Regions from separate parts of the Enterobacter sp. WI-ESBL-E8 genome, predicted to be linked through region 3. Evidence: predicted binding sites of a transcription regulator. Region 3 holds the regulator's gene; each other region holds the start of a gene.

Region 1 (6,895 bases), 3.1 Mb from region 3:
TAACCTGCCGCTGATGATCCCGTTCGTGCTGCTGCCCGCCATCGGCATTTACTTCGCCTGGCTCTGTACCACGCTGGGGTTAATGTCGCGCTGCGTGGTAATGATCCCGTGGACCACGCCGCCAATTCTGAGCGCCTGGCTGGCCACGGCGGGGGACTGGCGGGCGGTGGTGGTGCAGTTGGCAATCATCGTATTTGGTGTATTCTTCTACCTGCCTTTCCTCAAGATTGCCGAGAGAGTGGCGTTAAAAAACAGCGGGATAGAAAACTAACTAGAAGGAAGGACGATGGCGGCGAAGTACATCACCATAGCGCGGGAAATTAAGAAACGCATCATCAGCCAGCAGTACGCCGCCAACGAACCGCTGCCGGACCAGTTTGCGCTGGCGGCGGAGTTCAACTCCAGCCGGATGACCATTCAGCAGGCCATGCGCCAGCTGATCGTCGAAGGCCTGGTCTACACCCGCCAGGGGCAGGGGACGTTCATCCGCAAAAATTTTCTCCAGCTCTCGCAGTGGGATCTTTCCGGCAGCGACTACTTTGGCGCCACTAAAACCTGGGAACACCTGGGTAAGGTAACCAGCCAGGTGGTCCATTTTGAGCTGCGCTTCCCGAACGAGAAAGAACAGGCGTCGCTGATGATTAACGCCGATGCGCCCGTGTATGACTTTATCCGTCTGCGTTTGCTCAACGGTGAACCCATGTCGCTTGATTCAACGGTAATGCCGATGAATCTGGTGCCCGGGCTGACGAAAAGCCATCTTGAAGGTTCGGTGTTCCAGTATCTCCAGGAGACGCTGGGGCTGAAAATTATGGGGTCGTACCGGGTGGTGCGGGCATTAAAGCCGAGTGCGCTGGACATGCAGCATCTGGTCTGTGCAGAGAGCGACCCGGTGCTGGAGGTCGAGCAGGTGATCTATCTGGAGGATGGCACACCGCTGGAGTATGCGCACTGTCACTATCGTTACGACCACGGCGGGATCGTTATCGTGAATAACGGATAATCAGGTTTTCAGGCGCACGACTCGAAATAGCTGTCCGTGTCTTTTATGTAAAGATCGTTCTGACACAGATGCTGGATTTGACCAGGCTTCAATGTAAAGCGGATTTTTTGAAGCCAGGAGCGTTTTATTTTGCTGGTATTGTCGCGAGATAATCCATAGTCATGGATTATCTCATGAACAAAACGAATACTCTGTGCAGAAACATAAACTGGTGTTTTGGTGAGCTGAATCAGTTTGCTGATCCAAATATCATCTGCGCGAGGACAGACCTTAATAAAATCCTCGTTAAAATGGAAATACTCCGGAATCATATTTTTCTTGAGCACAACGCCACCGAGACCGGTGATGATATAGTTTTGCTCAACAACTTTTGGCACGGTGATAAGAGGAAAATTACGATAGGTATCAAGAAGTTCTTTCTTCTTCTTTACTGTTTCACGCACGCGCGCAGCAACCACATATTCCTGATTGTGACGGTAAAAATCATCCAGCAGGGTTTCTGCCCAGATTTCATTATAAATGGCGTCATCGTCGGCATAAATCAGAATGTCGTCTTCGGTTGCAGCTTGTAGCGCCGGAAACAATTTACGATAAGGCCCGGTATTTTTAACCCATTTAAAAATCAGGTTTGTACCCGTCTGGCGAATTTTCTGCACCCATTCAGGCTCGTCAGTGATGCCTTCGTCACTGAGATAAGGTGTGCTGGAGACCCACACAACAATTTGATCGACCTTCTTACTCTGGTTCGCCAGTGACCACACTGTTTGCGAACAGAGATAAAGGCGCGATTTTGTTGTTGTTAAGTTAATGCTGATCATCGAACTAAGTGTGCTCCAGGAAATAAAAAGACCCTATAAATACAGATAATACTGATTTTATAGGTAGGCGCATCATAACACTTAGAGGATTAGATGTAACCCCGCTAACTTAGCAGAAAATGGCAAGAATGGGACTTACAGCATTAATTGCTGTTCCGAAAGGATGAGCGTGGTGGGTATTGCGGAGTAATAAGACCCCGATGATTTGGGGTCTTATAAGATACTTTAGTGCTTGAGATTGATCAGTTCAAACGCACCGGCATACCGGAGCGGTTCTGCACAGCCTGATCGATAATCGCCGTTTCCACGTCTGGCTGAGAGGTTACAGCCTGCACCGCGCTGTTCAGCGTAACTGGTACGACTTCGTTGTTGTTGATCTGATCTTCGCTGGTAGACAGCGGGTTGTGCACTTCGATGTAGCGGCTGCCGTCTGGCTCAGACGTCGCTTTCACCGGTTCGTTGATGAACTGCACACGCGTACCGACCGGCACGTTTTCGAACAGGAACTTGATGTCTTCGTTACGCAGACGCACGCAGCCGTGGCTCACGCGCAGGCCGATACCGAAGTTGGCGTTAGTACCGTGAATGGCGTACAGGCGGCCAATGTAGAGCGCGTACAGACCCATTGGGTTATCCGGGCCTGCCGGCACAACGGCTGGCAGCGGTTCGCCTGCAGCGATGTATTCCGCGTGCATTTTGGCCGTCGGCGTCCAGGTTGGGCCCGCTTTCTTACGCTCAACTTTGGTGGTCCAGTTCATTGGGGTGTCTTTACCCAACTGGCCGATACCGATTGGCAGCACGATAACGGTGTTGGTGCCTTTCGGATAGTAATACAGACGCATTTCCGCGCTGTTAATCACGATACCTTCGTGAACGGTATCCGGCAGGATCAGCTGCTGAGGAATATTCAGCACGGTACCCGCTTTCGGCAGATACGGGTCTACGCCCGGGTTCGCTTCCAGCATGTTAGACAGGCCCAGCTGGTACTGCGCAGCGAAATACTCGAGTGGCTGAGAGTTACCTTCCGGAACGGTGACCACCTGGTTTTGTCCCACCAGACGGCTACCGTCGGTCGGCAGCGGATACGTCACCGCAGAAGCGGTCTTACAAAAACCTACTACGGCTAACGCCGCCGCAAAAAGCGTTGTTAATTTCATGTTCATGTTGTGCGAGGTATCTAAGCCATTCAGGCGATGAGTTGATAAGTCTGAATCTGTGATGGGAGCGCATTATATGTGCATTCCCGCTAACAGGGAATTCAGATGTGTACGAAATCACATTTTTTTCGATTTTGTTAAAGTTTAGTGGATTGCCGCAACACGGGATCTCAATTCGGAATTGTGGCATAATGCCGTGTTTATCACACTTTTCGCAGGAATCTCCCCGTGTTAGTTACCAGCAACGTCACTATGCAGTTTGGCAGTAAGCCGCTGTTCGAAAACATTTCCGTCAAATTTGGCGGCGGCAACCGTTACGGCCTCATTGGTGCCAACGGTAGCGGTAAATCCACCTTTATGAAGATCCTCGGCGGTGACCTGGAGCCGACGCTCGGCAACGTTTCGCTCGATCCTAACGAGCGCATCGGTAAGCTGCGTCAGGATCAGTTCGCCTTCGAAGAATTCACCGTACTTGATACGGTGATCATGGGGCACGCGGAGCTGTGGGAAGTGAAGCAGGAGCGCGATCGCATTTACGCCCTGGCTGAAATGAGCGAAGAAGACGGCTATAAAGTGGCCGATCTGGAAACGCAGTACGGCGAGATGGACGGTTACTCTGCGGAAGCGCGCGCGGGCGAGCTGCTGCTGGGCGTAGGCATTCCCGTTGAACAGCATTACGGCCCGATGAGCGAAGTTGCGCCAGGCTGGAAGCTGCGTGTCCTGCTGGCGCAGGCGCTGTTCTCTAACCCGGACATTCTGCTGCTCGATGAACCGACGAACAACCTGGACATCGACACCATCCGCTGGCTGGAGCAGACGTTGAACGATCGCGACAGCACCATGATCATCATTTCGCACGACCGTCACTTCCTGAACATGGTCTGTACGCACATGGCGGATCTGGACTACGGCGAGCTGCGCGTTTACCCGGGCAACTACGACGAATACATGACGGCGGCCACCCAGGCGCGCGAGCGTCTGCTGGCCGACAACGCCAAGAAGAAAGCACAGATTGCTGACCTGCAGTCCTTCGTCAGCCGCTTCAGCGCCAACGCCTCTAAATCGCGTCAGGCGACCTCGCGTGCGCGTCAGATCGACAAAATCAAGCTCGACGAAGTTAAAGCCTCCAGCCGTCAGAACCCGTTCATCCGCTTCGAGCAGGACAAGAAACTGTTCCGTAACGCGCTGGAAGTGGAAGCCCTGGCAAAAGGTTTTGAGAACGGCCCGCTGTTTAAAAAATTCAACCTGCTGCTGGAAGTGGGCGAGAAGATTGCCATTCTGGGCGCCAACGGCGTGGGTAAATCCACCATGCTGAAAACCCTGGTGGGCGAACTGCAGCCGGACAACGGCACCGTGAAGTGGTCTGAAAACGCGCAGATCGGTTACTACGCGCAGGATCACGAGTATGAGTTCGAAAACGATCTGACGGTGTTCGACTGGATGAGCCAGTGGAAGCAGGAAGGCGACGACGAGCAGGCGGTGCGCAGCATCCTGGGCCGTCTGCTGTTCAGCCAGGACGACATCAAAAAGCCAGCTAAAGTACTCTCCGGTGGTGAAAAAGGCCGCATGCTGTTCGGCAAGCTGATGATGGAAAAACCAAACATCCTGGTGATGGACGAACCGACTAACCACCTGGATATGGAATCCATTGAATCGCTGAACATGGCGCTGGAGATGTATCAGGGTACCCTGATCTTCGTCTCTCACGACCGTGAGTTCGTCAGCTCGCTGGCGACCCGCGTAATTGAAATTACGCCAGAGCGCGTGGTGGACTTCACCGGAAACTACGAAGACTACCTGCGCAGCAAAGGTATCGAGAACTAAAAAAAAGCCGGGTGGCGGCTTCGCCTTACCCGGCCTACGTTCTGTTCCCTCTCCCCGTGGGAGAGGGTTAGGGTGAGGGCATCAGGCCGCACTACAGCACCCACTCGCTCCCTTCAATCCCATTCACCAGCAGCTTACGTTTTTCCCCCGCCGGTAACGACACCTTCAGCACTTTCCACGCCGGACGATAATCCCCGCGCGCGTTGACCTTCAGGTTAATGGTTGCGCCGTCGCACACCATTTCCCAGTCCACCCACAGCGCATTGCCGTTCTGGTAGCCCCAGCTTTCTCCGTCATCTTCAAACAGCATGCCAGAGGTAGTCCCGACGCCCTTCACCGGGAACAGCTTCAGCTCGCGGGTGTCGTCTTTTTCTGCGGATACGTGGGTGATACGCTCGCTGAGCGGCAGGCCGGCACCGGCGCGCACCAGCAGCGGTAGTTTTTCCAGCGGCGCGTCGAGAACAATCGACTGGCCGCCCGCATACCACGCGTGGGTGTAAAAATCGTACCAGCCGGTTTCGTTATCCGGCAGCCAGACGCGGCGCTCGCGCTGCCCGGCTTCGACGACGCTGGCGACCAGCAGATCGCGGCCCAGCAGGAAGTCATCGCACTCCTCAAACGTCTGCGCATCGTGCTCGTGGTCGAGGAAGGTCGGGCGCAGCATCGGCTCGTCGTCGGCGTGCGCCTGCCAGAGCAGGGTGTAGAGATACGGCAGCAGGCGGTAGCGCAGCTCAATCGCACCGCGAATGGCAGGGGTCACGCCCGGGTACATCCACGGCTCATTTACTGTGCAATCATCATTCCACGAGTGAATGGTAAAGCGCGGATGCATCACGCCGTTCTGCACCCAGCGCACGAACAGCTCGGCGTCCGGCTTGTCGCCGGAGAAACCGCCCACGTCGTGACCGACGTTGAACAGCCCGGACAGGCTCATGCCCAGCCCCATGCGGATGTTATAGCGCAGAGTCTGCCAGCTGGTGCGGTTATCACCGCTCCAGGTCTGAACGTAGCGCTGCATCCCGGCGCAGCCGGAGCGGGAGATCAGATACGGGCGCTTCTCCGGGGCAAAGCGCTGCTGCGCTTCCAGCGAGGCGCGCATCATCAGCAGCGGCATCACTGGGCGAATATGCTTGATGGCGATCTCCTTGCCGAAGCCGTAACAGCGAGCTTCTCCGTCCCACACTTCATATTCGTTGTTGTCGTTCCAGGTAGAGTCGATGCCCATCTCCAGCAGCTGCGTGGTGACGCCGTTCTGCCACCACTGCACCGTCTGCGGGTTGGTAAAGTCGAGGTGCGAGCCTTCGTCATCCCAGAAGCTGGAACGTTCTGGTGCATCGGTTTCTGAATCGCGAATGAACAGGCCGCTCTCCGCCACTTCGCTATAGCGCGGATGGTCCTGCAGCAGGCACGGCTTGATGTTTGCCGCCAGCTTCAGCCCCGCGTCGTGGAACGCCTGGCTCATCACCTTCGGCTGCGGCACCTTGTCATGGTTCCAGTTAAAGACGTAGCGCTTGCCGTTGATCGAGGTATAACCGGAAGAGAGCTGGAACGAGTCGCACGGAATGGCGTGTTCTTCACACAGGCGGATGAAGTTCATCAGCTGGTTTTGCGCGTCCGGCGCGTCGGTGTAGTGCATGGTCGAGCCGCTGTAGCCCAGGCTCCATTTTGGCCCGAACAGCGTTTTTCCGGTCAGGCGCACGAAGGCCTTAGTGACGTCCAGCACGCGCTTGCCGGTAAAGATGTAGTAATCGATATCGCCCGCTTCCGCCTGCCAGCGGCGGTAGGCGGTGTGGTAGTTGTCTATCTCGTTGCCCAGATCCAGCCAGCAGCTGCTCAGGTTGTCGTAGAACAGGCCGTAGCTCACGTCGTCGCGGCGGGTGAGGGTGAACGGAATATGCTTGTACAGCGGGTCGGTGCTGGCAGCGTTATAGCCCATTGCATCGAGGTTGCGCATCTCATAGCGTTTGCCGTTGCGCTGCAGATCGCCCGCTTTCTCACCCAGACCGTAAAAACGCTCATCCTTGCGGCGGCTCAGGTAGTGCGCCACGCCGTCACCGTGGGCGTTTAGCAGGTAAGCACTGGTCGGACGGTCA
Region 2 (6,895 bases), 4.4 Mb from region 3:
CTCTTCGCGCAGCGCCATTAACAGCTCCGCATCTTCATACTCTTGCCGGTTCAGCACGCCAAGACCATAAATCAGCTTCAGACGCACGGAGAGATCGCCCAGCGGTCCGTCTCCGTCCAGTAACGGTTCTACAGCATATTTTACCGCGTAGTCGTCTTTGCGAAACACCTGAAGCACCAGGATATTCACCGCCTCGGTTAACAGCTCGACGGCGGCAATCAGGAAACTTCGTACGGTTTTGCCAGCATTCAGACGCTCAAGCACACGATTTTCAAAGGCCTGGGTTTGTTCCATTATTGCCTGCATATCTGACAATCTGTTATCTGGGCGCAGGCTAACCTGCGCCGCATTCTGCATCATTTGGTTGCGTTGTATGCGTTAACCGCCTCCACAACCACGTCGCTGTTGGCGTCCAGACCGGAAATCTGCGCCAGCGCAGCCTGCGCGCCTTTGTCATCAATCAGCTGAGCCAGCTCAATCGCCTGCGGGTCCTGCTCGCTGCGGTAGTGCATCGCGGCGGCAATCCCTTTCACCAGGTTGGCGTGTGGCAGACCGTATTCCAGCGTGCCGAGCAGCGGCTTAATCAGGCGGTCGCCGGCGCTCAGTTTACGCAGCGGTTGACGGCCTACGCGCTCAACGTCATCTTTCAGATACGGGTTTTCAAAGCGACCGAGGATTTTCTGGATGTATGCTGCGTGTTTCTCAGCATCAAAACCGTAGCGTTTGATCAGCACCGCGCCGCTCTCTTCCATTGCCCCTTTTACCACCGCACGGATCTTCTCATCGAGGATCGCGTCACGAATGGTCTGATGACCGGCCAATTTTCCGAGGTACGCGGTTATAGCATGCCCGGTGTTCAGCGTGAAGAGTTTGCGTTCGACAAATGCCATCAGGTTATCGGTTAATTCCATGCCCGGAATGGTCGGCAGCGCGCCCTTAAACTGGGTTTTATCGACGATCCACTCGCTGAAGGTTTCGACGGTGACTTCCAGCGGGTCGTTGGTGGCGGATTCAGACGGCGGAACGATGCGGTCCACGGCGGAATCCACAAAACCCACGTGCGCTTCAACCCAGGCTTTATCTTCGTCTGCAACGGCGTTGAGCACGTGGCCTTTCAGCTGCGTGGTGCCGCGCACCATGTTTTCACAGGCGATGATGTTCAGCGGGGTGTCGATGCCCTGCGCTTTGCGTTTTGCCAGGCCTTTCGCGACCGCAGGGGCGATGCGTTCCAGCACGACCGGGCCCACGGCGGTGGTCACCAGATCGACGCTGGCGATCAGGTCAATAACGTCTTCGCCAATGCTGCTTACCGCGTTGACGCCAGACACCGTCTCAACCTGCTCGTTTTCGCCCACCACGTGTACCTGATAGCTATGACGGGCATTCAGGGCATCCAGGACGACCTGATTCACATCGGCGAATGTCAGCGTAATGCCCGCGTCTGCCAGCAGTTTACCGATAAAACCACGACCGATATTACCTGCGCCAAAATGTAATGCTTTCATAGTGTTAACCTTCATCAATGTTTTTACCCGAGAGGGCTGGGGTGAGGAACGTTTCCCCTCACCCTAGCCCTCTCCCCGGAGGGGAGAGGGAAGAGAACTTATTTGTTCAGCAGAGCCAGCACTTCTTCCACGCTGGTGGTATTGGCCAAACGCTCAATGACAGACTCATCATCCAGCGCGTTGGTCAGGCTGGTAATCACCTGAATGTGCTCGTTGTTGCGAGCGGCGATACCAATCACCAGGCGGGCGATGTCGTCTTCTTCTTCACCGAAGCGCACGCCCTGCGGGTACTGACAGAATACGACGCCGGTCTTCAGGACGCGATCTTTCGCTTCAACCGTACCGTGCGGCACCGCGATGGATTCGCCCAGGTAGGTTGGCGTCAGTTTTTCGCGTTCCAGCATCGCGTCGACGTATTCAGGCTGAACGTAGCCGCCTTTTACCAACTGCTCACCGGCAAAGCGAATCGCTTCTTCTTTGGTCGCCGCAGTGCGGCCGAGGAAGATGTTCTCCGCACCCAGTTTGAACAGGTGAGCGTTGCTCTCGTCAAAGCTGTCCTGCAGGCTGGAGCGCACTTTCACTTCGTTATCTTCATGACGCTGCGCGGCAACCAGACGTTCGGTCAGGCTGGTGTACAGGCCGCTGTCGAGGAAGTTGGTCAGCGAGATGTGCTGCGCCTGCGGTACCTGGCGCATGGCGCGTTCGGTCAGGTCGCGGTGCGTGATGACAAGGTCAACATCCGGCGGCAGGCTGTTAATGGCGCTGTTGGTCACGGAAATGTTAGTCAGGCCCGCATCCTGCACTTTCTTACGCAGCACGCCTGCACCCATTGCGCTGGAACCCATACCGGCGTCACAGGCAACGATGATTTTACGCACGTGGCTCAGGTCGTTAGAGACATCGCCAGCGGCCAGCGGGGTAGCGCCTTTGGATTCCGCTTTCATGTCGTGCATACGACGGGTTGCCGCTTCGATATCGTCGTCTTCTTTCACTTTGCTGGTTTTCAGCAGGATGGAAGAGACCACGAAGGAGACGGCCATGGCCGCACAGATGGCCGCAATGTTCGCGAAGTAAGCCCCTTTTGGCGTCATCGCCAGCACCGCCAGGATAGAACCCGGAGAAGCAGGAGAAACCAGACCGCCGCCCAGCACGCTCAGGGTGAACACGCCGGTCATACCGCCGAGGATAACGGCCAGGATCAGACGCGGGTTCATCAGCACGTACGGGAAGTAAATTTCGTGGATACCGCCCAGGAAGTGGATGATAGCCGCGCCGCCAGCAGACTGCTTCGCGCTGCCGCGGCCAAAGAACATGTACGCCAGCAGAACGCCCATACCCGGACCCGGGTTCGCTTCAATCAGGAAGAAGATGGACTTGCCGAGATCGTGAGACTGCTGAATACCCAGCGGCGAGAAGATGCCGTGGTTAATGGCGTTGTTCAGGAACAGGATTTTCGCCGGTTCAACGAAGATAGACGCCAGCGGCAGCATGTCGTGCGCCACCATAAAGTTAACGCCTGCCGCCAGAATTTTGGACAGCACTTCAACCGCAGGGCCAATACCGAGGAACGCCAGAATCGCGAGGATCATCCCGATGATGCCCGCAGAGAAGTTGTTCACCAGCATTTCGAAGCCGGATTTGATCTTACCGTCAACCCAGACGTCGAATTTCTTGATCGCCCAGCCGCCCAAAGGACCGGCAATCATCGCACCGAGGAACATCGGCATATCCGCACCGACGATAACCCCCATCGTGGTGATGGCACCCACAACGCCACCACGGTCACCGCCCACCAGACGACCACCGGTAAAACCGATGAGCAGCGGCAGGAGATAGGTAATCATTGGGCCAACGAGTTTCGCCAGCGTTTCGTTAGGCAACCACCCTGTCGGAATGAACAATGCGGTGATGATACCCCACGCGATAAACGCGCCGATATTTGGCATCACCATGTTGCTGAGGAAACGACCAAAGCTTTGAACTTTGATCTTGAAATCGGATGACATAAAACACCCCTTCTTCTGTTTTGCTTAGGCTTGCGGCCCGAGGTTTATCGTTAATGTGCGGCGGCAGAGGTAGCCGGGCCCTGTTCTGATGCTGTGAAATCTGGCACTGAATCGTTCAACTGTCCAGATAGCGAAAATTTGTGTGATGTACATCACGTAAAGATAGGGGGTGAGGCATTCAATGAGGTGATCTGAATCACAAAAATGGTGCGCAAAAAAAAGACGATGGCGAAAAATGACGCAAAAAACACCCCTTTCTGTGATTGACATCACATTTTGCTTTCGTGTGTTTGTTTCTGGATTGTGACTGATTTCACAAAATATTTTTATGCAGATTTCTCTGACTGCGATCGGCATCAGGATGGCAAAGCGCGACACGTAAAGCTAAAAAACCACTTTTGATGTGTGGTATGGCGAAAAGCTAAAAGGTGGATTACGCTCATATTGTAAGGTTAAGTCTATTATTATTCAGGATATATTTTGACACGCTTATAAACTTGCATGGAGATATTATAAAAACCCATACTCCCCGGCTCTGGAAATAATAAGCACCTCCCTGTGTTTATAAAAATTAATTAGGTTGCGTACCGTTTTATTAATTTAATGAGTTGACGTTGTTTAAGTGAGGAGAATATGTTTCTCAACTATTTCGCGCTGGGCGTATTGATTTTTGTATTTCTGGTTCTTTTTTACGGAATCATCGCCATTCATGACATCCCTTACAATATGGCCAAAAAGCGTAACCACCCACATGCCGATGCGATTCATACGGCAGGGTGGATTAGCCTGTTTACGCTCCATGCCATCTGGCCGTTCCTGTGGATTTGGGCCACGCTGTACCGTGAAGACCGCGGCTGGGGCATGCAGAACCACATCACAAAGCCTGACGAGGTTCCGGGCATGGATGCGCTCGCCAAACGCGTGGCGGAACTCGAACAAAAGCTGGCGGCAGCACAGCCAGCTGCTGATAAGAACACGCTGGAGCGCTAATCATGGATCTGTTGATTATTTTGACCTATGTGGCATTTGCCTGGGTGATTTTTAAAATATTCCGTATTCCGGTAAACCAGTGGACGCTTGCCACCGCGACTTTAGGCGGCGTGTTTATTGTTGCCGGACTTATTCTGCTCATGAACTATAACCACCCGTATACCTTTACGGCGCAAAAAGCGGTTATTTCTATTCCGATTACGCCGCAGGTGACTGGCGTGGTCAGTGAAGTGACCGATAAAAATAACCAGCTCATTAAAAAAGGCGAAGTGTTATTTAAATTGGATCCAGGCCGCTACCAGGCGCGCGTCGACAGACTCCAGGCCGACCTGGTGACCGCGACGCACAACATCGATAATCTGAAAGCGCAGCTGGTGGAAGCCGTCGCCAATACCACGCGCGTCTCCGCCGAGCGCGATCGCCTGTACAAAGATTATCAGCGCTACCTGAAAGGCAGCCAGGCGAAGGTGAATCCGTTCTCTGAAAGCGATATCGACAACGCGCGGCAGAATTACCTGGCACAGGATGCGCTGGTGAAAGGCTCCGTTGCTGAACAGGTGCAGATTCAAAGCCAGTTAGACAGCATGGTGAACGGCGAACAGTCGCAGATTGCCTCCCTGCGCGCCCAGCTTGCTGAAGCCAAATACAACCTGGATCAGACCGTGGTGCGTGCGCCCAGCAATGGCTATATCACCCAGGTGCTGATTCGTCCGGGGACCTATGCCGCCGCGCTGCCCCTGCGTCCGGTGATGGTCTTTATTCCTGAGCAGAAGCGCCAGATCGTGGCTCAGTTCCGTCAGAACTCGCTGCTGCGCCTGAAGCCGGGCGATGAAGCGGAAGTGGTGTTCAACGCGCTGCCGGGCCAGGTGTTCACCGGCAAGCTCACCAGCGTTCTGCCGGTGGTGCCAGGCGGGTCGTATCAGGCACAGGGTGCGCTGCAGGCACTGACGGTCGTGCCGGGTACTGATGGCGTACAGGCGCTGATTGAGCTGGAGCCTAACGCCGACGTCGATGCGCTGCCAGACGGTATTTACGCCCAGGTGGCCGTCTATTCGGACCATTTCGCCCACGTGTCGGTCATGCGTAAAGTGTTGCTGCGTATGACCAGCTGGATGCACTACCTCTATCTCGATCACTAATCCCTCCAGGGCAGGAATGCGACGCGCATACCTGCCCTTTTTTCATCGCTTGATCCATACTGACTTTTTTCCGGCATCAAGGATCAGGCAATGAAACTCATCGGTAGCTATACCAGTCCCTTCGTGCGAAAGATCTCAATTCTCCTGCTGGAGAAAGGGATTGAATTTGAATTCATCAATGAACAGCCTTACAACGCCGAAAACGGCGTCGCGCAGTACAACCCGCTGGGGAAAGTCCCGGCGCTGGTGACGGACGAGGGTGAATATTGGTTCGATTCCCCGATTATTGCGGAGTATATCGAGCTGCTGGGCGTTGCCCCGGCAATGCTTCCGGCTGACCCCAAAGCGGCGCTGGCGGTGAAGCAAATTGAAGCCCTGGCCGATGGCATTATGGATGCGGCTCTCACCTCGGTGCGCGAACAGGCAAGGCCCGCCGCCCAGCAGTCAGAAAACGAACTGCTGCGCCAGCGGGAAAAAATCAGCCGCAGCCTGGACCGGTGCGAACAGCTTATCCGGGACGGAAAGATCCAAACCGACGACCTGAACCTGGCGACGATCGCCATCGCCTGCGCTATTGGCTATCTCAACTTCCGCCGCGTTTCCCCCGGCTGGTGCGTTGATCGTCCGCTGCTGGTAAAACTTGCCGACACGCTATTTAGCCGCGAGAGCTTTGCCCGTACAGAACCGCCAAAGGCTTGATGCGGGTTATAACACTTCGCTGCGGGAGGCGGTACAATCTCTCTACATGTTAACTCCCTCTCCCGTCGGGAGGGGGGAAGATATTTACTCGCCAGGCGCTTTCATGACTACTCATCATTCGCTGTACAGCCAGATCCCCGCGACCGACCGTCTCCTTCGCGAGCCCCGCATTCATGCTGCCGTTGAGCGTTTCGGTCATACCGCGACGGTTGAGATGCTACGTCTGCTTCAGGACGAAGCCCGATGCGCGATTCAGTCAGAAAACGCTTTGCCCGACTGGTGCGCAGCGTGGGAGCAGGAAGTTGAGCACCGGCTGGGTGAGAAAGCGCAAAGCGCGTTACGCCAGGTGATTAACCTGACGGGAACCGTCCTGCATACCAACCTGGGCCGCGCGCAGCAGGCGGAAGAGGCTATCGCGGCGGTCGGGCAGGCCATGCGCTCGCCTGTGACGCTGGAGTACGATCTGGACGGTGCCGGGCGCGGGCACCGCGATCGCGCGCTGGCGGAGCTGCTGTGCCAGCTGACCGGCGCGGAAGATGCCTGCATTGTAAATAAC
Region 3 (6,895 bases):
TGGTCAGAACTGCATGAGACGGTCAATATCATGCCCCGCAACGCGTTTCACGGCTGATCTTCCACCCATTTCAGTCAGGGAGTTGCTATGTCTGCCAGACATCCGGTTATTGCCGTTACGGGGTCGAGTGGTGCGGGAACCACCACCACCAGCCTCGCCTTTCGCAAGATTTTCGCCCAGCTGAATCTCCGTGCGGCGGAGGTCGAAGGCGACAGCTTTCACCGCTACACGCGCCCTGAGATGGACATGGCCATCCGTAAGGCGCGCGATCTGGGTAAACACATCAGCTACTTCGGCCCGGAAGCCAATGACTTCGGCCTGCTGGAGCAAACCTTCCACGAATATGGCCTGAGCGGCACAGGGCAGTCCCGTAAGTATCTGCACACTTACGACGAAGCCGTGCCCTGGAACCAGGTACCGGGCACCTTTACCCCCTGGCAGCCGCTGCCGGAACCCACCGACGTGCTGTTCTACGAAGGGTTACACGGCGGCGTGGTCACGCCCCAGCACGACGTGGCGCGCCACGTGGATCTGCTGGTCGGGGTGGTTCCTATCGTTAACCTGGAGTGGATCCAGAAGCTGACGCGTGACATGAGCGAGCGCGGCCACTCGCGCGAGGCGGTGATGGATTCCGTCGTTCGCTCAATGGAAGACTACATCAATTACTTAACGCCGCAATTCTCCCGCACGCACATTAACTTCCAGCGCGTGCCGACGGTGGACACCTCCAACCCGTTTGCCGCCAAAACGATCCCTTCTCTGGATGAGAGCTTTGTGGTGATCCATTTCCGCAATCTTGAAGGCATCGATTACCCCTGGCTGCTGGCGATGCTGCAGGGCTCGTTTATTTCGCACATGAATACATTGGTGGTGCCGGGCGGAAAAATGGGACTGGCAATGGAGCTTATCATGACGCCGCTGGTGGAGCGGCTGATGGAAGGGAAGCAGATCGCATAATCATTTTTGCCCGGTGGCGCTGCGCTTACCGGGCCTACAATCCGTAGGGCGGGTAAGCGCAGCGCCACCCGCCAAAAGATTAAGCCTCGATCACTTCATACGAATGGGTAATTTTTACCGCTTTCTCCAGCATTAACGCCACAGAGCAGTACTTCTCCGCAGACAGGTCCACCGCGCGTGAGACCGCCGCGTCTTTCAGCGCTTTACCGGTGACAACAAAGTGAAGATTAATGTGGGTGAACAGGCGTGGTGCCTCTTCCCGGCGCTCTGAGGTGAGTTTGACCTCGCAATCCGTCACGTCATGACGGCCTTTTTGCAGAATCGACACCACGTCAATCGCGCTGCATCCGCCTGCCGCCATCAGCACCATTTCCATTGGGCTTGGCGCTTTATCGCCGGAGTTACCATCCATCAAAATCTGGTGTCCTGACGCGGACTCGCCCAGGAACGTTAAACCTTCAACCCACTTCACGCGCGCTTGCATATTTTTGAACTCCAACGTTGCATTTTTGGTGACAGATTACGCGTGCGTTACATTTCTCGCAATGGAAGGCGACCTGCATCATGCTGAAGCGAGACACCAGGAGACACGCGGCGAAAGCTATGCTAAAACACTCAGGATGCTACAGTAATACATTGACGTTACACGTGTATGCAGAGGACATCAAACTTTACTGGCTGCGAAACGTTACGGTAGCCGACTTCCCAGGGTATGGGTAAGAATTCGATTGCAACCCCAGAGTCCGGATGCATCTGATGACTCTGGTGACAGCTTATAACAGAGGATAACAGCGCATGGTGCTTGGCAAACCGCAAACAGACCCGACTCTCGAATGGTTCTTGTCTCATTGCCACATTCATAAGTACCCATCGAAGAGCACGCTGATTCACCAGGGTGAAAAAGCGGAAACGTTGTATTACATCGTTAAAGGCTCGGTGGCAGTGCTGATCAAAGATGAAGAAGGGAAAGAGATGATCCTTTCTTATCTGAACCAGGGCGATTTCATCGGTGAACTGGGCCTGTTTGAAGAGGGCCAGGAACGTAGCGCCTGGGTTCGTGCAAAGACAGCATGTGAAGTGGCTGAAATTTCTTACAAGAAGTTCCGTCAGCTGATTCAGGTTAACCCTGACATCCTGATGCGTCTTTCTTCCCAGATGGCGCGCCGTCTGCAGGTCACCTCTGAGAAAGTGGGTAACCTCGCCTTCCTGGACGTAACTGGCCGTATTGCACAAACGCTGCTGAACCTGGCGAAACAGCCAGACGCAATGACCCACCCGGACGGCATGCAAATTAAAATTACCCGTCAGGAAATTGGTCAGATCGTCGGTTGTTCCCGTGAGACAGTGGGCCGTATCCTGAAAATGCTGGAAGATCAAAACCTGATCTCCGCCCACGGTAAAACCATCGTGGTCTACGGAACGCGTTAATTCCGCTTAAACGGCGTGTCACCGCAGGGTGTCACGCCGTTTTTGTCTCTACTCCCCATGTGGCGCAGGCTGATCTATCACCCCGAAGTTAACTACGCACTGCGACAAACGCTGGTGTTGTGTCTTCCTGTGGCCGTGGGCTTGATCCTCGGACATCTTCAGCAAGGTCTGCTGTTTTCTCTCGTGCCCGCCTGCTGCAACATCGCCGGTCTGGACACGCCGCATAAGCGCTTTTTCAAACGTCTGACTATTGGCGGCTGCCTGTTTGCGGGCTGCAGCCTCGCCGTACAGCTTCTGCTTGCCCGGGACATCCCGCTGCCGCTGATCCTGACCGTGCTGGCCATGACCCTCGGCGTCACCGCCGAAATCAGCTCGCTGCACGCCCGCCTGCTTCCCGCCTCGCTGATTGCGGCCATTTTCACGCTGAGCCTCGCCGGGAATATGCCGGTGTGGGAGCCGCTGCTGATCTACGCTCTGGGGACGCTGTGGTACGGGCTGTTCAACTGGTTCTGGTTCTGGCTGTGGCGCGAACAGCCGCTGCGCGAATCCCTGAGCCTGCTCTATGTGCAGCTGGCGGATTACTGCGAAGCCAAATATACCCTGCTCACCCAGCATACCGATCCGGAAAAATCCTTGCCGCCTCTGCTGACGCGCCAGCAAAAGGTGGTGGATTTGATAAGCCAGTGCTATCAGCAGCTGCACATGCTCGCCGCCAACAAGAACCACGAATACAAACGGCTGCTGCGCACCTTCCAGGTCGGGCTCGATCTGCAGGAACATATCTCCGTTAGCCTTCACCATCCGCAGGAGGTACAAAAGCTGGTCGAGCGCAGCCACGCCGAAGCGGTGATCCGCTGGAACGCGCAGACCGTATCGGCACGTCTGCGGGTCCTGGCTGACGATATTCTCTACCACCGCTACCCCACGCGCTTTAACATGGAAAAACAGCTCGGCGCGCTGGAGAAAATCGCACGCCAGCATCCGGATAACCCGGTTGGCCAGTTTGCCGCCTGGCACTTCAGCCGCATCGCCCGCGTGCTGCGCACGCAGCGCCCGCTTTATCCCCGCGATCTGATGGCGGATAAGCAAAAGCGGCTGCCGCTACTGCCCGCGCTCAGAAGCTATCTTTCTCTTAAATCATCCGCCCTGCGTAACGCCGCCAGGATCAGCGTAATGCTCAGTACCGCCAGCCTGATGGGCATGGCGCTGCATCTGCCGAAACCCTACTGGATCTTAATGACCGTGCTGTTTGTCACCCAGAACGGCTACGGCGCCACGCGGGTGCGTATTCTGCACCGGGCCGGCGGAACGATGGCGGGGCTGATTATTGCGGGCGTGACGCTGCACTTCCACGTGCCGGAAGGTTATACCCTGGCAGGGATGTTAGCGATTACGCTGGTGAGCTACCTGATTATCCGCAAAAACTACGGCTGGGCGATGGTGGGCTTTACGGTGACGGCGGTGTATACCCTGCAGCTGCTCACGCTCAATGGTGAACAGTTTATTGTCGCCAGGCTGATTGATACCCTCATTGGCTGCCTGATTGCCTTTGGCGGCATGGTCTGGCTGTGGCCGCAGTGGCAAAGCGGGCTGCTCAGGCAGAACGCCCACGACGCGCTGGAGGCCGACCAGCAGGCCATTCGATTGATCCTGAGCGACGACCCGCAGCCCTCCCCGCTGGCCTATCAGCGCATGAAGGTCAACCAGGCGCATAACGCCCTGTTTAACTCGCTCAACCAGGCGATGCAGGAGCCGGGCTTTAACTCGCACTATCTGGCGGACATGAAGCTCTGGGTGACGCACAGCCAGTTTATCGTCGAGCATATTAACGCCATGACAACGCTGGCGCGCGAGCACACGATGCTGACGCCAGACCTGGCCCAACGTTACCTGCAGTCGTGTGAAATTGCGCTGCAGCGATGTCAGCAGCGCCTGGAATATGACTCGCCGGGCGAGTCGGGAGATTCGAACATTCTGGAAGCGCCGGAGACGTTAACCCACGGGCCCATGAGCACCCTGGAGCAGCATTTACAGCGCATTCTGGGGCATCTGAACACCATGCACACCATTTCGTCGGTGGCATGGCGTCAGCGTCCACATCACGGGATTTGGCTCACCCGCAGGCTGAAGCGGACGGCGTATTAACCTTTTACGATCTTCGCGACCGCAGCGGCAAAACGGGTTAACCCGTCTTCAATGTCTTTGTCTTCCACCACCAGCGACGGTGCAAAACGCATCACGTCCGGACCCGCGTTCAGCACCATCACCCCTTCGTGGGCGGCGGCGTGCAGGAAATCGCGCGCGCGGCCTTTGTACTGCGGCTTCAGCTCGGCACCAATCAGCAGCCCCATCCCGCGGATCTCGCTGAACACGTCGTACTGGTCGTCAATCTTTTGCAGGTGTTTTACGAACAGCTCGCGCTTCGCGTTCACGCCGTTCAACACCTCAGACGTGTTGATAATATCAAACGCGGCACCCGCCACAGCGCTCGCCAGCGGGTTGCCGCCGTAGGTAGAGCCGTGAGAGCCCACGTGGAACGCGGAGGCGATATCCTGGGTCGTCAATACTGCACTCACCGGGAAGCCGCCGCCGAGCGCTTTGGCGCTGGTCAGAATATCCGGCGTCACGCCGTAGTGCATGTAGGCAAACAGATCCCCGGTACGGCCCATTCCGCACTGAACTTCATCAAAGACCAGCAGCGCCTGATGCTCGTCGCACAGTTCGCGCAGCCCTTTCAGGAATTCCGGCGTGGCCGCCGTCACGCCGCCTTCGCCCTGAATAGGCTCCACCACCACCGCGCAGGTGTGATCGTCCATTACCGCTTTCACCGCATGCAGATCGTTAAACGGCACGTGGACAATGTCGGCCGGTTTCGGGCCAAAACCGTCGGAATACTTCGGCTGACCGCCAACGGAGACGGTAAAGAAGGAGCGCCCGTGGAAGGCATTGTGGAAAGCGATAATTTTGGTTTTGTACGGACTGTGGCGCGTGGTGGCGTAGTAGCGCGCCAGCTTGAAGGCGGTTTCGTTGGCTTCGGTGCCGGAGTTCATAAACAGCACGCGCTCGGCAAACGTGGCATCAATGATCTTGCGGCCTAGACGCAGCGCCGGTTCGTTGGTGAACACGTTGCTGGTGTGCCACAGGGTTTCGCCCTGGGTTTTCAGCGCGTCCACCAGCGCAGGATGGCAATGACCGAGCGCCGTAACCGCAATCCCGCCCGCGAAATCCACGTACTCTTTACCCTGCTGATCCCAGACGCGGCTGCCTTTTCCCTTCACCGGGATAAACTCAGCCGGTGCATAAATCGGCAGAATCACTTCATCGAATGTCGCGCGGGTAATTGCTGGTTGTTCAGTTGCCATGTCATGCCCATCCATTTTATGTCACATCAATTGTGAAAATATAATCACAAAATATGCATAAAAAATCACGGCAAGGCAACAGATATTCAGCGATTGAGGAAATTTGCCAGCAGCGCGTGCCCCTGTTCGCTGAGGATGCTTTCCGGGTGGAACTGCACGCCTTCGAGATCCCATTCGCGGTGGCGAATCCCCATGATCTCCTGCGACTCGCTCCAGGCCGTCACGTCAAAGCACTCAGGCAGCGTCGGTGGGTCAATCACCAGCGAATGGTAGCGCGTCACGGTTAAAGGATTATTAAGCCCCGTAAATACTCCGGTACCGGCGTGAGTGACCGGAGAGGTTTTGCCGTGCATCACTTTCGCGGCACGCACGATGGTAGCGCCAAACGCCTGGGCAATCGCCTGGTGGCCCAGGCAGACGCCCAGAATCGGCAGCTTGCCGGCATAGTGCCGGATGACATCCAGAGAAACACCCGACTCCGACGGCGTACACGGCCCGGGTGAAATCACGATTTTCTGCGGAGCCAGCGTCTCAATATCGGCGAGATCGATCTCGTCGTTGCGGCGGACAACCACCTCTGCACCCAGTTCACAAAAATACTGGTAAAGGTTCCAGGTGAAGGAATCGTAGTTATCAATCAGCAGAATCATGGCGGCTCCCGAAAAAAATGCCGCCCTATTCTACTCAGATTCCCGCGCTTCGCTCACTACTTTGGCAAAGATCGCGCTCAGCGCGGACAAATCACCCGTTGCGCCACTTCGGTTAGCGGCGACCCACTGCTCGGGATCGATATCGCGCCAGTCCAGGGCGTAATCCGCATGAATGGCCAGCTGCTCGAAGAAAACGCGTTGGGCAATACCGTTGCCGCGCATAAAAGGATGCAGCATATTGATTTCGCAGTAATAGTGGCTAATTCTGTCAACAAACGCCGCTTTCTCAAGGCCAGCCAGATACTTCTCGCTTTCCAGCGCCGCCATCAGCTCGTTACCCATCTTTTCGATGTATTCGAAATGGCAGAACGGAATATCGCCCTTAAAAATATCGTCGGTACGGAACTCGCCTGCCCCCTTCATTTCACTGCGATACAGGTGTCGATGAATGAGGCACAGATGGGGTAACCCGGGCGCGGGAGGCCCAAGCTCCAGCGT

Evidence for each region. Region 3 encodes CRP, which controls carbon source genes, mostly activating them, when cyclic AMP is high. Its sites were predicted from a motif close to ATGTGANNNNNNTCACAT; they were not measured.
Region 1: ldtB (L,D-transpeptidase) is a predicted target of CRP. The motif match lies at 3,084-3,101, and genes of this name have one in related genera.
Region 2: ACWHWP_RS01030 (PTS mannitol transporter subunit IICBA) is a predicted target of CRP. The motif match lies at 3,652-3,669, and genes of this name have one in related genera.

What each region holds. Positions count from the first base shown of each region.
Region 1 is NZ_JBRWXJ010000001.1:1,501,859-1,508,753, forward strand. It holds gene ACWHWP_RS07150 (PTS sugar transporter subunit IIC) at 1-271, shown strand, start outside; gene ACWHWP_RS07155 (GntR family transcriptional regulator) at 287-1,003, shown strand; gene ACWHWP_RS07160 (glycosyltransferase) at 1,012-1,821, opposite strand; gene ldtB (L,D-transpeptidase) at 2,064-2,984, opposite strand; gene ACWHWP_RS07170 (ABC-F family ATPase) at 3,207-4,802, shown strand; gene ACWHWP_RS07175 (TIM-barrel domain-containing protein) at 4,894-6,895, opposite strand, start outside.
Region 2 is NZ_JBRWXJ010000001.1:205,655-212,549, forward strand. It holds gene mtlR (mannitol operon repressor MtlR) at 1-360, opposite strand, end outside; gene mtlD (mannitol-1-phosphate 5-dehydrogenase) at 357-1,505, opposite strand; gene ACWHWP_RS01030 (PTS mannitol transporter subunit IICBA) at 1,604-3,511, opposite strand; gene ACWHWP_RS01035 (DUF3302 domain-containing protein) at 4,145-4,501, shown strand; gene ACWHWP_RS01040 (HlyD family secretion protein) at 4,504-5,640, shown strand; gene ACWHWP_RS01045 (glutathione S-transferase) at 5,731-6,339, shown strand; gene selA (L-seryl-tRNA(Sec) selenium transferase) at 6,443-6,895, shown strand, end outside.
Region 3 is NZ_JBRWXJ010000001.1:4,597,127-4,604,021, forward strand. It holds gene ACWHWP_RS21990 (YheU family protein) at 1-57, shown strand, start outside; gene ACWHWP_RS21995 (phosphoribulokinase) at 88-957, shown strand; gene ACWHWP_RS22000 (OsmC family protein) at 1,037-1,441, opposite strand; gene crp (cAMP-activated global transcriptional regulator CRP) at 1,753-2,385, shown strand; gene ACWHWP_RS22010 (YccS/YhfK family putative transporter) at 2,443-4,530, shown strand; gene argD (bifunctional acetylornithine/succinyldiaminopimelate transaminase) at 4,527-5,747, opposite strand; gene pabA (aminodeoxychorismate synthase component 2) at 5,834-6,397, opposite strand; gene ACWHWP_RS22025 (putative adenosine monophosphate-protein transferase Fic) at 6,428-6,895, opposite strand, start outside.